3 regions of the Marinococcus sp. LNSP9103-4 genome follow, and region 3 is predicted to be linked to each of the others. Evidence: riboswitches for the same ligand, from Rfam matches in the RefSeq annotation. Region 3 holds a riboswitch; each other region holds the start of a gene.
What was found. A riboswitch is a leader RNA that binds a small molecule or an ion and turns the genes downstream of it on or off. The one in region 3 is predicted to bind S-adenosylmethionine.
Positions count from the first base shown of each region.

Region 1 (5,321 bases), on a different contig from region 3:
TAAAAAGAAACAGTGTTAAATTTCTTTGGCACCGGCACCAGCCTGCTCCCGTACATATTTTGTCAGCTCGGCCGTGATTTCATAGCGCAGAAACGGTGTGATTAAATAAATACCGTTAAAATAGCGGAGCGTTTCATCAATCAGTTCTTTTGCGATAGCGATGCCTTCCCGTTGGGCTGCTTCGGAATCGTTCCCGCAGGCCGCCATCCGCTTCCGCGTATCCCCGGTTAACTGAATCCCCGGAACCTCATTGTGAAGAAACTCTGCATTTCCCGCGCTCACAAGAGGCATGATGCCGATAAACACGGGCGCTCCGAGTCCCCTGACCGCTTCATGGATCGTTTCAATCCGTTCAATGTCATACACCGGCTGGCTCATAAAATAGTGCGCCCCTGCATTCACTTTCTTTTCCAGCCTTTTTACAGCTTTATCAATATGAAGCACATTCGGGTTAAACGCTCCCCCGATGGAGAAATTCGTCTTTTCTCCAAGGGACTTCCCGGAAAACAGCCGCCCTTCGTTCATTTCCCGTATCAGAGAGATAAGGGATACGGAGTTCGCATCATATACAGACTTCGCCCCTGGAAAATCCCCGACCTTCGAAGGATCGCCGGTAATCGCCAGCAGGTCCCGCACGCCAATTGTGTGAAGCCCCAGCAGATGGGACTGCAGACCGATCAGATTCCGGTCCCGGCAGGCGATATGCAAAAGTGGCCTGGCAGAGGTCTGCTGCTTGAGCATCGCTCCCATAGCGAGATTGTCAATCCGCGGGGAAGCAAGGGAATTATCGGCAAGCGTAACTGCATCCGCTCCTGCGTCATGAAGCGCCTGGGATCCGCGTATAAATTTTCCTGTTTTCAGTTTTTTCGGTGGGTCAAGCTCTACGATGACCGTTTTCTCAGTTTTCACTTTTTCATGGAGGGGCACAACCGGTTCCTTATCGGCTGTCGCCTTAGCCGCCGGAGCTTTTACCTTTACCGGGCGCTTCGTCTTTTCCGGAACGTCGTGTTTAACAGCTTCCGCTATCATGCGGACATGCTCAGGCGTCGTTCCGCAGCAGCCGCCAATCAGACGGATGCCCTGTTCTTTAAAGCGGAAAGCCTGCTTATAAAAGTACTCCGGGTTGGACTGGTACACGTAACGACCGTCATACCAGTTTGGAAGACTGGCGTTAGGATAAGCCGAATAATATGCCCGTCCGGTTAATTCCGCCTGCTCAAGCGATTTCAATATATGATACGGGCCCATCCTGCAGTTGAGTCCGACCACTGAAGCGCCGGCATTCTCGATCCGGCTGAAGGCTTCAGTGATCTGCACTCCCCCATGCATGACGCCGACATCACCAAGTGCCACCTGGGCAATAACAGGAATCTCTTCATCTTTACTGCGGATGTAACGGACGATCTGCAGAAGCTCGGGGAGGTCGTAAAACGTTTCGAGTAGCAGACCATCCACCGGTTCCGCCAAAAAGACATTCACCTGTTCCTGCAGCGCCTGATTTAGAAACTCATCTGAATGTTCGCTCACCTGAACGCCTTTAATCCCTCCGACTGTAGCAAATACATAAGCCGAGCCGCCGGAAGCCTTCCTCGCCAGCCGCACGCCGGCCCGGTTAATATCCTGCACTTTATCTTCAAGCCCGTAGCCTTCAAGCTTCACCCGGTTCGCCGCGTAGGTATTTGTCTGGAGAATATCCGCCCCGGCTTCTGCGTATTCCCGGTGAGCATACTCCACAGCCTCAGGGTCCGTTAAATTCATAGCTTCAAACGAGCCCTTATAGCCTTTCTGGTAAAGATACGTGCCCATTGCCCCGTCGCCGATCAAAATCGAGGAATCGAGTTTTTCGAGTACGTTCATAGCCTTGCCCCTCTCCTGCTTGTGCTTATGAGTTACAGCGCTCTGAGCGCCTGTTCGAGATCTTCAATTAAATCGTCCTTATCCTCTATGCCGATGCTGAAGCGGAGAAGACGGTTATCAACGCCGTTTTGAACCCGTACCGCTTCCGGCATATCTGCGTGTGTCTGTGTTGCCGGATACGTAATAAAGCTTTCAACCCCGCCCAGACTTTCTGCAAACGTGATGATTTTAATGTTTCGTAAAAATGAATCTACCCACTCTTCGTTTTCAAGACGGAAGGAGAGCATTCCGCCCCGGCCCGAGTAAAGCACGTCTGTTACCTTTTCATGACCGCTGAGATACTCTGCGATGGCTTTGCCGTTTTCTGTATGCTGCTTCATGCGGAGTTTTAAGGTTTTCATCCCCCGCATCAGCAGCCAGGAATCAAACGGGCTTAAAATTGTACCCATGCCGTTTTGAAGTGCCCCAATTTTTTCAGAAAGCTCGTCCACATTGGATACAATCAGTCCGGCAATCAAGTCATTGTGTCCGCCTAAATATTTCGAGGCCGAGTGCACCACAATGTCCGCCCCTTCTTCTATCGGGCGCTGAAGCACTGGCGTATAAAACGTATTGTCCACAATAAGCCAGGCACCGTGCTTTTTCGCGAGCAGCGAAAGCTCCTTCAGATCCGCTTCCTGCATCAGCGGGTTCGTCGGCGTCTCAATAAACAGCGCTTTTGTTTTATCTGTTATCAGCTGTTCAAATGCTTCGAGATCCCTCGGGTCACCGTATGTAACCGTGACGCCCCAGTGCCGCCATCCTTCTTCGAACAGACGGTACGTGCCACCGTAAATATCGCTTGTTGCAATCACTTCATCACCGGTTTCAAATATCGCAAACAGCGTCTGGATCGCAGCCATCCCCGAGCTGAGGGCAAACCCGTGTTTACCTCCTTCAAGCGCGGCGATACCGTTTTCAAGCAGGTCCCTCGTCGGGTTGGCCGTCCGGGAATAGTCGTATCCCGTCGATTCTCCTATACCTGTATGTTTATACGCTGTGGAAAAATAAACAGGAGGATTGATCGCTCCGGTCCGCGGGTCGGAATTATTACCCAATTGTGCCAGGATGGTTTCTATCTGCAGTTGCTTTGACATGTCACAGCCCTCATTTCTGTAAAATTAATGCATTAAATGTACGAAAAGGTCTTCTTCCTTAGACAGAAGAAGACCTTGGCATGCAATACTTCTTCTCATCTCGCAAGCACAGCTTGCAGGAGTTAGCACCTGACCGCTTCACCTGCGGCTGGTTGCTGAGACTTCCAAGGGCCGATCCCTCCATCTCTCTTGATAAGAAACGTTATATGATTACTTTCCAAAGTACATGAAACGAATCGATATTGCAAGTAACCTTTTTATTCCGGTGCAATATCAACATGCAGCTGGTTTTCATTGCCGCAGACGCAGCGGCGAAAACCTGTTTCCATTTCCCCGGCCTTGTTCTTTCTGCCGCGTAGAATGTACTTTTCCCCGCATTTTGGACAGCGGATAACAACGCGGTAACGGCGGTCTTCTGACATAGTAGCTTCGTCCTTTCGAGTTGTTATTTCGCATTGGCTTTATTTGCTTTCGACAACGCAAACCACCACAAAAATAGCATGAACGGGATAAGATAATACAGAATATTGCCTAAAGAAGCGCTTAATATATAGTCGTACAGCCCGTGGAAGATAAGCGGAATCGCAAGAGCAAGAAAAAAAGAGAAGAGGCGCCTGCCATGACGGGAGGCGCGTTTCGCTGATACCGCATAATAACCCATAATCACACCCAGGAGCGCATGCACCGTCACTGGCAGCAGCGCTCTGGTAACAGCCGTTTCTATGCCGTTTGCAATTAAGTACAGGATGTTTTCAAGCGAAGCAAAGCCAAGCGACAGGGAAAGCCCGTAAATAACACCGTCGTAAGTATTTTTAATCGGAGCAAATCGAAGCACAAACGTATACAGGAGGAAAAACTTGATGCCTTCCTCTAGCAAGGCCGCCTGGGTATACTGCGCCGCAAAAAGCGGCATGCTTACCCCTTCTGTTTCAAGCGCATGTTCGATCACAAGCACCGGGAATACAATCAGTACCCCTATGACAAACGCACGGATGACCGGCAGCCTCCGCTCCACGTCCGCCCGGCGTTTTAATGTGAAATATATCAGTAAAGCAACAGCCGGCGCCAGGGCCGCCATAATCAGTGCGATCAACTTTCGTTCTCACCCTCTCTTGTTAAACGTATCGTATCATGCTATGTTCAAATTCGTAAAAGAATAATGCCAGCCATAGCCGGGCCGACGAGGAGGAATTGAAATGAAAAAAATACTAGTTATCCACACAGGCGGCACGATCGCCATGACCCAGACAGAAGAAAGCGGCGTGGAGCCGGGGCTTCACAACCCTTTAAGCCACTGGAGCCGCATTGCCAATCAAATTGCTGAGATTGTTACGAGCGATTTCCTGCATCTCCCGTCTCCTCATATTACTCCGGAGCACATGCTCTCTTTACACGAGCATATGCTTGAAAAGCTTTCCGAGGATACATATGACGGTGTCGTCATTACGCATGGCACCGACACCCTGGAAGAAACTGCCTATGCGCTCGATCTTTTTCATGACAAAGACCTGCCGGTGGTAGTGACAGGCGCAATGCGTTCTAGCAACGAAATCAGCGCTGACGGCCCCCAGAATTTCCTGGCAGCGGTCCGTACTGCCGCAAGCGAGAAAGCCCGGAGCATCGGAGTTCTCGTCGTTTTAAACGAAGAAATCCATTCTGCAAAAAACGTGACAAAAACCCATTCGTCCAATATTGCCACATTTCAGAGTCCGCAATACGGTCCGCTCGGCTTTGTGACGAACAACGAAATATTTATCCATCACTACCCGGCAAGCCGCGAGCATTTTTCGCCGGTCCATATGAATAAGAAGGTCCTCCTTTTAAAAATGGCAGCCGGCATGGATGCTGCTTTGCTTTCCCCGCTGCTTGACCAGCCGCTTGACGGTATTATTATCGAAGCATTCGGCCAGGGCAACATTCCTCCAACCATCGTGCCGCTGCTTGAGGATTCGATTGCCAAACAGGTGCCTGTGGTCCTTGTTTCCCGCTGCCACAGCGGTGTCGTCCAGGCTACCTACAGCTATGAAGGAGGCGGCTACCAGCTGAAGCAAAAGGGCGTTATTTTTACGAACGGGCTGAACGGCCAGAAGGCGCGCCTGAAGCTGCTCGCTGCCCTCGATGAAAAACGGCCGCTCGAAGCTATCCGCGCCTGCTTTGAACACATTGAGTAGCATCCCCTCCACATTAAAAAAGCCACCAGTTTATTAAAACGAAGTGGCTTTTTTTCGTGCTATATTTTCCGCTATTTTCTCTCCATGAAAGCGTCCGTTTTCGATAAATATCTCGTTCGCTTCATCTCCTGCGGCTATAACTCCGGCAATATAAACG
Region 1 covers NZ_JBQLIA010000016.1:1,498-6,818, forward strand. Annotated here, with positions in the region: gene ACTRXG_RS11195 (bifunctional homocysteine S-methyltransferase/methylenetetrahydrofolate reductase) at 16-1,857, opposite strand; gene ACTRXG_RS11200 (methionine biosynthesis PLP-dependent protein) at 1,890-2,993, opposite strand; SAM riboswitch class I at 3,086-3,192, opposite strand; gene ACTRXG_RS11205 (hypothetical protein) at 3,251-3,415, opposite strand; gene prsW (glutamic-type intramembrane protease PrsW) at 3,439-4,086, opposite strand; gene ACTRXG_RS11215 (asparaginase) at 4,190-5,164, shown strand; gene ACTRXG_RS11220 (YpdA family putative bacillithiol disulfide reductase) at 5,198-5,321, opposite strand, start outside.
Region 1: another riboswitch for S-adenosylmethionine. It lies ahead of ACTRXG_RS11200 (methionine biosynthesis PLP-dependent protein); the one in region 3 lies ahead of metK (methionine adenosyltransferase).

Region 2 (5,321 bases), on a different contig from region 3:
CATATTAAAAAAATTTACTTTTTTTAAGCGGTAACATAATCCTTGGGTCACTTAGTATATATTCGTATACTTCCTGATTTGCCGGGAGTTTCCGAATGGGGATTATCCTTCTGAACAGCATCGGTGAAAATATGAACAGCTTCCTTTGCTTTTAAATTCATCTCTTCATTTAATTAGGCGTTAAAGGCTTCTTCCGGCATTGAAAAGCAAAATGAAACTTTCCAACGAGGAGGGTTTCCGCTACAATAAGAGGGAAGAAAGCGTGTGGAGGAGGCCTGGCATTGGCACTTACTTTTTACGGGTATCCCCCGTGCAGTACATGCCGCAAAGCAAAAAAGTGGCTGGAAGCAGAGAATATTTCTTTTGACGAGTATCATATTGTGGAACATCCGCCCTCGAAAAAAGAATTAAAGGCATGGAAGGACCGGGAAAGACTTGAGTGGAAGCAGTTCTTTAACACAAGTGGGAAGAAGTACCGGGAAATGGACCTGAAAACCCGGCTGCCGGAAGCATCTGAAGAAGAGATTCTGGAATGGCTCGCTTCTGACGGAATGCTTTTAAAAAGGCCTATTGTGACAGACGGCGAGAGTGTTACCCTTGGGTTTAAGGAACCAGTTTTTGAGGAAAAGTGGAAAGCGTAATAGTATTCATTTGAAGGAGGATGATTGTGTATGAGTGTACCAGATGAACTTTTATATTCAGAAGAACATGAATGGGTGAAAAAAGAAGATGGCCGTCTTCGCGTCGGTGTGACAGATTTTGCCCAGTCCGAGCTTGGCGATATTGTATTCGTGGAACTTCCGGAAGTAGGAGATGAACTCGAGGCCGGAGAGCCATTTGGAAGTGTAGAATCTGTTAAAACGGTCTCAGAGCTTTACGCCCCGGTTACAGGAAAGGTCGTAGAAATTAATGAAGACCTGGATGATTCTCCTGAGTTTGTCAACGAATCTCCGTATGAAAAAGCCTGGATGATTGTGGTAGAACCCTCCAATGAAAGTGAATTGGATGACCTGATGTCACCAGCTCAGTATTCGGACATGGTAAGTGACGATTAATACTGATTTACATAGGAGCTGGCCTCTTGGGAGGCAGCTCCTTTTTATAAGCAGCTGTTTTCGAGCCTTGCAGGGACAGGAACTAAAAGGTTGACGCTTACAGGCAAAGGTGCTATTATCAGTAGCATCGTCAAATATGAACGGATAATCATCGTTCACTTATCAAGAGAGGTGGAGGGGCTGGCCCTGTGAAACCCGGCAACCAGTCTGCATAAGCAGACATGGTGCCAATTCCTGCAGGCAAACGTCTGCAAGATGAGTGGAAAGGATTCTTTAAAACCTTTCTGCTCGTGTGCAGAAGGGTTTTTTCTTTATGGTCCGGTATGGAAAAGAATCATTGCCGGAATCATGACGATTTAAAACATACTAATTACATCGTTTTAATAAAGATAAAGAAAAGCGATGAAGGAGAGAGCGGTATGATCGAATTAAAAGGTTTATCCAAAGCCTTTCAGACAAAAACACAAACCGTCACCGCCGTAGATAACGTCAGCCTTTCTATTGATGAAGGAGAAATTTTCGGCATTATCGGCTACAGCGGCGCAGGCAAAAGTACGCTTGTGAGGCTGTTAAATAAGCTCGAAACCGCCACCAACGGTGAAGTAACCATTGAAGGGGAAAGCATCACTTCCCTGAAGGGGCAGTCTCTGCGCAGCGCCCGCCAGGAAATTGGCATGGTGTTTCAGCATTTTAATCTGCTGTGGTCCCGGACGGTAGCAGAAAACATTGCGTTTCCGCTCGAAATTGCAAAACAGTCAAAACAGGAACGGGCGAGACGGGTGCAGGAGCTGGTGAACCTTGTCGGCCTCGAAGGCCGGGAGGACTCGTACCCTTCCCAGCTGAGCGGGGGGCAGAAGCAGCGGGTCGGAATTGCAAGAGCCCTTGCAAATAATCCGAAGGTGCTGCTGTGCGATGAAGCGACCTCGGCGCTGGATCCGAAAACAACAGATTCTATTCTTGCTCTGCTCACAGACATTAATAAAAAGCTGGGGCTTACCATTGTCCTGATCACGCACGAAATGCACGTGATCCGTAAAATTTGTCACCGGGTGGCAGTAATGGAAAACGGCAAAGTCGTGGAAGAAGGGCCTGTACTTCAGGTATTCCGGAACCCGAAGGAATATATGACTAAAGAATTTGTTCGTCAGATTACGGAGCCGGAGGAAGACGCGTCGGAAATCGTATTCAATGAAGAAGAAACCGGCACAGTTGTGCAGCTGAAATTTTTGGAAAACAAGGCAGAGCAGCCGTTCATTTCCAAAGTCATTCGCCAGTTTGATGTGGACGTAAATATTATTCAGGGGAAAATTTCCCAGACGCAGCGCGGCAGCTACGGTTCCCTGTTTATCCGCATCAAAGGCAGTAGTGAAGAAATAGACAAAGCGCTGAACTACCTCCGCGAGGAAGAAATAGAAGCAGAGGTGATGGAGCGTGCTTAACACATGGATGGAAGAAATTAATTGGGAAAACATGTGGGTTGCTACGTGGGAAACCATCTATATGAGTCTGATTGCGGTAGCAGCCACATTTTTACTTGGGACAATACTCGGAGTTCTGCTGTATTTAACAGATAAAGGGAACATGTGGGAAAACAAGCCGGTGCACACAGTGACAGCAGCGATCGTTAATATTTTCCGCTCTATTCCATTTATTATCCTGATCATTCTGCTTATTCCGTTTACAACCTTCCTGCTTGGTACGATGCTGGGCCCGAGTGCAGCACTGCCGGCACTGATTATCGGCGCAGCTCCGTTTTACGCACGCCTGGTGGAAATTGGACTTAGAGAAGTGGACAAGGGCGTTATTGAAGCCTCTCAGGCAATGGGAGCGAGCCAGTGGCAGATCATTCAAAAAGTGCTTCTGCCGGAAGCGCTGCCGTCCTTAATCTCCGGCATCACCGTAACTGGTATTACGCTGGTCAGCTATACTGCCATGGCCGGTGTTGTAGGCGGCGGAGGCCTCGGGAACCTTGCCTATCAGGAAGGGTTTCAGCGCAGCAATAATGAAGTGGTATTTGTTGCTACAGTGCTGATTCTTGTTATTGTCTTCATTCTGCAGTGGTTCGGCGATATTTGGACGAGACAGATAGATAAACGATAATTATTATATTAATGGGGGAATTTTTCATGAAAAAAACACTACTTGGCGTTTCACTACTTTCTACGGCAGTACTGGCAGCCTGCGGCTCAGATTCAGAGTCAGGCGGCGGTTCCGAAGAAGAAACACAGACACTTACGGTAGGTGCTACAAGCGTCCCGCACGCAGAAATTTTGGAGTTTGCCGAAGACCAGCTGTCGGAAGAAAATGTGGAGCTTGAAATCGAAACATTCAATGACTATATTGTTCCAAACGAAGCGCTTGCTTCGGAAGAAATTGATGCAAACTATTTTCAGCATATCCCTTATCTTGAAGATCAGATGGAAGAAAATGAAGAGTTTGACTTCGTCAATATGGGCGGCATTCATATCGAGCCAATCGGTGTTTATTCCCAGGAGTATGACAGCCTTGATGCCCTTCCGGACGGAGCAGAAATAATTATGAGTAACTCGGTTGCAGACCACGGCCGGATTCTGCAGATGCTTGAGCAGGAAGGCGTCCTCACGCTTGAAGAAGGCGCCGGCGTTGAAGCCACAGTGGATGATATTGCCGAAAATCCGAAAGACCTGCAGTTCCAGGCGGACATTGACGCGGCTACGCTTCCTCAGGTGTACAATAACGGCGAAGGGGATGCAGTATTCATCAATTCCAACTATGCAATTGATGCAGAGCTGACCCCTCAGGAGGATGCCATTGCGCTTGAAAGTCCGGAAGATAATCCGTATGTGAATGTGATAGCAGCCCGGGCAGAGGATGAAGACAATGAAACAATTCAGACGCTTGTAGAAGTGCTGCAGTCGGATGAAACCCAGGAATTTATTGAAGAAGAATATGACGGAGCCGTCATTCCGGCAGAGCAGGAATAGCGGTCAGGCCGGACTCGTTTAATGAGTCCGGTTTTTTGCATTGGGTGAAAAATAGAAGAGAATCTTCATTGAAAAAGTTTTTCCTTTTTTACTTCTCGGTGACGTTTGGTATACTGTAAGAGTGAATGAAGAAAAGCATTGAATAGGGAGGGTCGTTCCTGCAAATGGTTTGTATAGGTGCCCTCCTTTTTGTATGAACGCTTTTATTGAGAATGAAGAGGATGTATTCTCATTTATTTCCCGTTGGTTTTTTTGCCATATAGTAGCAAAAAAATGAAATATATCGGGAGAGAAAGCGAGTTTGCTTGAAGTCAGTTTACATTTGTTATAAAATAATAATTATAATAAATAGAGAAAAAACAGCGGTTTCCGCTTGATTCCAAAATATGGAGGTATGCAAAATGGCAACGCCGAACTTGAAAATTGAGAATTTGCACGTGGAAATTGAAGGTACTGAAATCATCAAAGGTTTCGATCTGGAAATGAACGGCGGAGAAATTCACGCAATCATGGGACCAAACGGAACGGGTAAATCCACCCTTGCTTCTGCAGTAATGGGTCACCCGAAGTATGAAATCACCAAAGGGACTATCACTCTTGACGGAGAAGACGTCCTCGACATGGAAGTTGACGAGCGTGCAAGAGCAGGCCTGTTCCTCGCCATGCAGTATCCTAGTGAAGTGAGCGGTGTAACAAACTCTGACTTCATGCGTTCGGCCATTAACGCTAAGCGCGGAGAAGGAAACGAAATCCAGCTGATGAAATTTATCCGCCAGATGGACGAAAAAATGAACATGCTTGAAATTGACGAATCGTTCTCCCAGCGTTACTTAAACGAAGGGTTCTCCGGCGGTGAGAAAAAGCGTAACGAAATTCTTCAGCTTCTCATGATGGAACCAAAAATCGCCATCCTGGACGAAATCGACTCCGGGCTTGATATCGATGCTCTCAAAGTCGTTTCCAAAGGCGTAAATGACATGAAAAGCCCGGATTTTGGCGCCTTAATCATCACTCACTATCAGCGTCTCTTGAACTACATTACTCCGGATAAAGTACACGTTATGATGCAGGGACGCATCGTAAAATCCGGCGGCGCCGAATTAGCTCAGCGTCTCGAAAGCGAAGGCTATGAGTGGATTAAGGAAGAACTCGGCATTGAAAACGAACGCGTTGGGGAACCACAGGAATAATTTTAACAGCAGGGGAGGCGAAATAATGTCTATAGATACTACTTGGAAATATGACGAGAAATACGTTGAAGATTTCTCGGCTAAACAGAATGAACCAAAATGGCTGAAGGACC
Region 2 covers NZ_JBQLIA010000024.1:347-5,667, forward strand. Annotated here, with positions in the region: gene ACTRXG_RS13855 (arsenate reductase family protein) at 282-641, shown strand; gene gcvH (glycine cleavage system protein GcvH) at 672-1,055, shown strand; SAM riboswitch class I at 1,212-1,317, shown strand; gene ACTRXG_RS13865 (methionine ABC transporter ATP-binding protein) at 1,475-2,494, shown strand; gene ACTRXG_RS13870 (methionine ABC transporter permease) at 2,502-3,155, shown strand; gene ACTRXG_RS13875 (MetQ/NlpA family ABC transporter substrate-binding protein) at 3,182-4,018, shown strand; gene sufC (Fe-S cluster assembly ATPase SufC) at 4,420-5,208, shown strand; gene sufD (Fe-S cluster assembly protein SufD) at 5,234-5,321, shown strand, end outside.
Region 2: another riboswitch for S-adenosylmethionine. It lies ahead of ACTRXG_RS13865 (methionine ABC transporter ATP-binding protein); the one in region 3 lies ahead of metK (methionine adenosyltransferase).

Region 3 (5,321 bases):
GGAAGAAACGGTGCCCCAAAGCAGGTGGAAAAGGTTGCTTCGGGAGAAGTGACGCCTCTTTCCGTGCCGGCGAGCTTGCTTGTGTAGCCGCTGAGGAAATGGTACATGGCCTGCTCCTTCGTCAATCTGCTGATTGGCGGAAGAACGCCGAATGCATCTGCAGTTAAAAAAATGATCGCCGAAGGATGACCGGCTGTGCCGGAGGGAACAATCCCATCGACATGTTCAATCGGATAAGCCGCCCTTGTGTTTTCCGTGATCTGAGTATCCGTGTAGTCAACTTTTCCACTGGCATCGTCTATCCCAACGTTTTCAAGTACAGCGCCAAAACGGATAGCGTTCCAGATCTGTGGTTCTTTCTGTTTGGACAGGTTCGAGCATTTTGCGTAGCATCCGCCTTCGATATTAAAAATACCGTTTTCGGACCATCCGTGTTCATCGTCGCCGACCAAAAGCCGGGAAGGATCTGCGGAAAGGGTTGTTTTTCCGGTGCCGGAAAGACCGAAAAACAAAGCGCTTGCGCCATCACTGCCGATGTTTGCCGAGCAGTGCATCGGCAGTACGTTTTGTTCAGGAAGCAGGTAGTTCATGACAGAAAAGATTGATTTTTTCATTTCTCCGGCGTATTCTGTGCCGCCGATTAAAATTGTGCGCTGCGCAAAACTGATGACGATAAATGTTTCCGACGAGGTGCCGTCTGTCTCAGGATTTGCTTTGCATTCCGGTGCAGCTATGAGCGTAAAGGGCGGAGCAGAAGGATTTTCTCTTCCGTCTGGTCGGATAAACAGCTGCCGGGCGAACAATTGATGCCAGGCGCAGGAGGTGATGACCCGGACAGGAAGCTGGTAGTCGGGGTCAGCTCCGGCCAGGGCGTCGCTTGCAAATACTTCATTCCGGCTGTTCAAATGAGCCGTCACTTTTTTATAAAGCCGTTCAAACACTTCTTCGGACATTGGTTGGTTTACGTTTCCCCAGTCAATATAAGGAGAACTGCCGGGCTCATCGACAATATATTTATCTTTTGGAGACCGTCCGGTGTATTTGCCTGTTTTCACGGCAAGAGCACCTTCTGCTGTAAGTGAGCCCTCCTGCAGAGCCAGCGAGCGCTTCACAAGCGCAGGGACAGAGAGATTCCATTGGACGTGCGCTTCATTCAATAGATTTGTTTCGGGTTTGGAAGCGAACGGCGGCTTCATAAACAATCACTCCTTTAATGAGGGGGAAGTTGGATTTATTCATCATGAATGATGGATAGAATATAAAATAGTGTAACACATTTGGTTTAATAGTACATACTTATTCGTTAAAAAAGTTCATGAATATTTTTAGGACTAAGAGGGAAAAGATGTAGGAAAGCAATGAAAGGGGAACAACTATGGAACAACAACCGGAATTTATTGTATTCTATGATAGTGATTGTCCGTTATGCACCAGATTCCATACTTATCTCTCGGCGATAGATAAGACGAACAGGGTGAAATGGAAGCCTATATATGATGAGGATTTATTTGAAAAGTACCCGATGCTCAAGGGAGAGCCGCTTGAAGAGCAGATGCACAGTGTAGAGGATAATACGTACGTATACGCTGGTTATTATACGGTGAAAAAATTATGTTATACTATTCCGGCTTTGAAGCCGCTGAAGGCAGTATTTTTACTGCCGGGAGTAGAAACGCTTGGCCGCAAGCTGTATCATACTGTTTCTGTAAATCGGTATCAGTGGTTTCATTTCCTTTGCGATGACAAAACGTGCCAGCGCGGAGGGCACTAGGTTTGACATCAAATAGGGTTTGCGTTAAGATTTTGTACGAACGGATACTCTTATCCTGAGCAGGTGGAGGGACAGTCCCTGAGAAGCCCAGCAACCATCCGGTAACGGAAAGGTGCTAACCTGGAGAGGCAGACAGATGCCTTGAAAGATAAGAGGCGAAAAAGCTGAACTGACAGCCCCTTTTCCCTCAATTTTTGGGACAAGGGGCTTTTCTTGTACACAACGGCCTACTGCCGTTTTCTTTTCGTCTACCCGAAGAATGGGAGAGTACAACCGTAGCAGGCAGTTAAAAAGGAGGCAGCAGCGTGTCTACAATTGGACGACGTTTATTTACGTCGGAATCTGTTACAGAAGGACACCCGGACAAGGTGTGTGATCAGATTTCCGACGCGATTTTGGATGCAATTTTAAAGGATGATCCGAATGCCCGGGTGGCAGCGGAAACAGTAGTAAATACTGGTCTCGTATTAGTGGCAGGAGAAATATCGACATCTACATACGTGGATATTCCTAAAATTGCCAGGGAAACTTTGAAAGACATCGGTTATACACGGGCAAAATATGGCTTCGATTACGAAACGTGCTCGGTTTTGACGTCTATAGATGAGCAGTCGGCCGACATTGCCCAGGGCGTTGATGAGGCGCTTGAAACCCGTGAAGGATCGATGACCGAGGATGAACTGGAATCGATCGGAGCGGGGGACCAGGGCTTGATGTTTGGGTATGCAGATAATGAAACCGATGAACTCATGCCGTTGCCGATCTCGCTTGCGCACAAGCTAGCAAGTCAGTTAACAAAAGTCCGGAAGGACGGCAATCTTTCGTATCTGCGTCCGGATGGAAAAACGCAGGTTACCGTGGAATACGGAGACGACGGGAAGCCGCTCCGGGTGGAAACGATCGTTATTTCTACCCAGCATTCGGATGACGTAACGCTTGCACAGATTGAAGAGGATATGCACAAATACGTTATCGAGCCGGTAGTGCCGGCAGAGCTTCTCGACGCTAAAACCAACTATTTCATAAACCCGACCGGCCGCTTTGTTATTGGCGGACCGCAGGGGGACGCCGGCCTTACCGGAAGAAAAATCATTGTTGATACGTACGGAGGCTATGCTCGTCACGGCGGCGGTGCGTTTTCCGGTAAAGACCCGACAAAGGTCGACCGTTCCGCCTCGTATGCAGCCCGGTATGTAGCCAAAAATATTATTGCAGCAGGTCTTGCAGATAAATGCGAGGTTCAGCTGGCGTATGCGATCGGAGTAGCTCAGCCTGTCTCCATTTCAATCGCTACATTTGGTACGGGAAAAGTATCAGAAGAGGTGCTCGTAAAGCTTGCCAATGAAAACTTTGACCTCCGGCCGGCAGGCATCATCAAAATGCTTGATCTCCGCCGGCCGATTTACAGGCAGACAGCCGCTTACGGGCACTTTGGACGTCATGACGTTGATCTGCCCTGGGAACGCACGGACAAAGCGGCAGCGCTTCAGGAACAGGCATTCACCGAAAAACAGCAATAAATATAATAAATACCCGCTCCTGTCTATATCAGGAAGCGGGTATTTTTTGCTCAGTTTTTCTCCGTATACGTGCCGACAGAATCAAATTCAGTTTGAATTTTGTCTGAAGGCTTCGGCCCAAGCAGGCTGACGGCAATGATGATTAAGACGTTGATCAAGAAGCCTGGCACAATTTCGTAGAGATCAAACAATCCTCCGGAAAGCTGAACCCAGATAATGACGGTGGTGCCGCCGGCGATCATCCCGGCAAGCACACCCCACATGCTCGTCCGGCGCCAGAATAAGGAGAAAAGCATTGCAGGCCCGAATACTGCGCCGAACCCGGCCCATGCGTAGCTTACAAGTTCAAGTACCGTGCTTCCCGGGTTGGAGGCGAGCAGCAGGGCGACGAGGGCGATGACGATAACGCCAATCCGGCCGACCCAGACGAGCTCGCGGTCAGAAGCTTTGGGGCGGAGCATCCCTTTATAAAAGTCTTCCGCAAGGGCACTGGAGGATACAAGCAGCTGGGAGTCCACCGTGCTCATAATAGCAGCTAGAATGGCTGCGAGAAGAACGCCGGACACCCACGGATTAAAAAGTACCTGGGTAAACAGAATAAAGACGGTTTCCTGATTCCCTTCTCCGAGCTGGGCGTTGCCGGAGAAGTAAGCAATACCGATAAATCCTGTAAAAATAGCACCGAGAAGAGAAATAACCATCCAGCTCATACCTACAAACCGGGCCATCGGAATTTCTTTTTCGGAACGTATCGCCATAAACCTCGTAATGATATGCGGCTGGCCGAAGTACCCGAGCCCCCAGGCAAGCAGGGAGACCACAGAAATAACACTCACATTCGTAAAGGCACTTAACGCATCCGGATTAATGGATGCCACGGTCTGGACAGAATTTCCCCATCCACCAATTTCTATAACGGCAGCGATCGGAACAGCAACGAGCGCCAGAAACATCAGAATGCCCTGGATAAAGTCAGTCCAGCTGACGGCCATAAATCCACCGAGGAACGTATACGTAATAATAACAGCGCCGCCGATCCAAAGAGCTGCCTGATAGGAAAGGCCGAACGAACTCACAAACAGGGTGGCGCCCCCGACCAGTCCGGAAGAGGTATAAAAAGTAAAGAAAATAAGTATAAATAATGCCGAAACAATCCGCAGTGCTTTTGTTTTATCGTGGAAGCGGTTTTCAAGAAAGTCGGGTATCGTAATTGAATCGTTGGCGATGATTGTATACCTGCGGAGTCTTCTCGCCTGAAACTGCCAGTTCAAATAAGCTCCAATGGTAAGGCCGATCGGCAGCCATATCTCACTCATCCCGCCGAGATACATGGCCCCTGGCAGGCCGAGCAGAAGCCAGCTGCTCATGTCAGACGCACCGGCACTGAGCGCAGCTACGGGTCCGTTCAATTTTCGTCCGCCTAAAACGTAATCCGAGAGGTTATTGGTCAGCTTGTAGAATAAAAAACCAATGCTAAGCATTACAATAAGGTAAACGATAAATGTCACAATTGTTGGTACAGAAATATCCATTTAGGTGCTCTCCTTTTTTGATTTAACATAACTGATTGCTGCTAAAACCACAGTAATCGGCATGGGTATTAATATTAGCAGCCATGTGAATAATGTTATTCCTTCCATTCAGTACACCTCCCCTTGAATGTACTATTATATGTTGCAAGAATAGTGCCAATATTCTTAACTTCAACAGGCCTTAACAAAACCGGCGGAGACGTCCATTATAATTGAATACTTCGGTGGATAGAAGCACAAATAGAAAAATTAAGAGATTAAAGGTGCAAAATTTTGCATTCCTAAGTTTTGGGATTTTGCGTACGGAGACTTCGCACTTCATGATAAAATCAGAGCAAGAATAAATTACAAAGAGGGTGGGTCCATGGTATATCAAGGTACGAATTCGTTATCCTATCCTGAGCTGAACGATGTGTTTGATCATTTAATGGTAAAAATGGATCAGGGGATCCGTGTTATTGATGCAGATGAAAACCTGATTATTTATAATGACAAAAT
Region 3 covers NZ_JBQLIA010000017.1:9,540-14,860, reverse strand. Annotated here, with positions in the region: gene pckA (phosphoenolpyruvate carboxykinase (ATP)) at 1-1,196, opposite strand, end outside; gene ACTRXG_RS11625 (thiol-disulfide oxidoreductase DCC family protein) at 1,376-1,771, shown strand; SAM riboswitch class I at 1,819-1,926, shown strand; gene metK (methionine adenosyltransferase) at 2,077-3,291, shown strand; gene putP (sodium/proline symporter PutP) at 3,342-4,823, opposite strand; gene ACTRXG_RS11610 (sigma-54 interaction domain-containing protein) at 5,188-5,321, shown strand, end outside.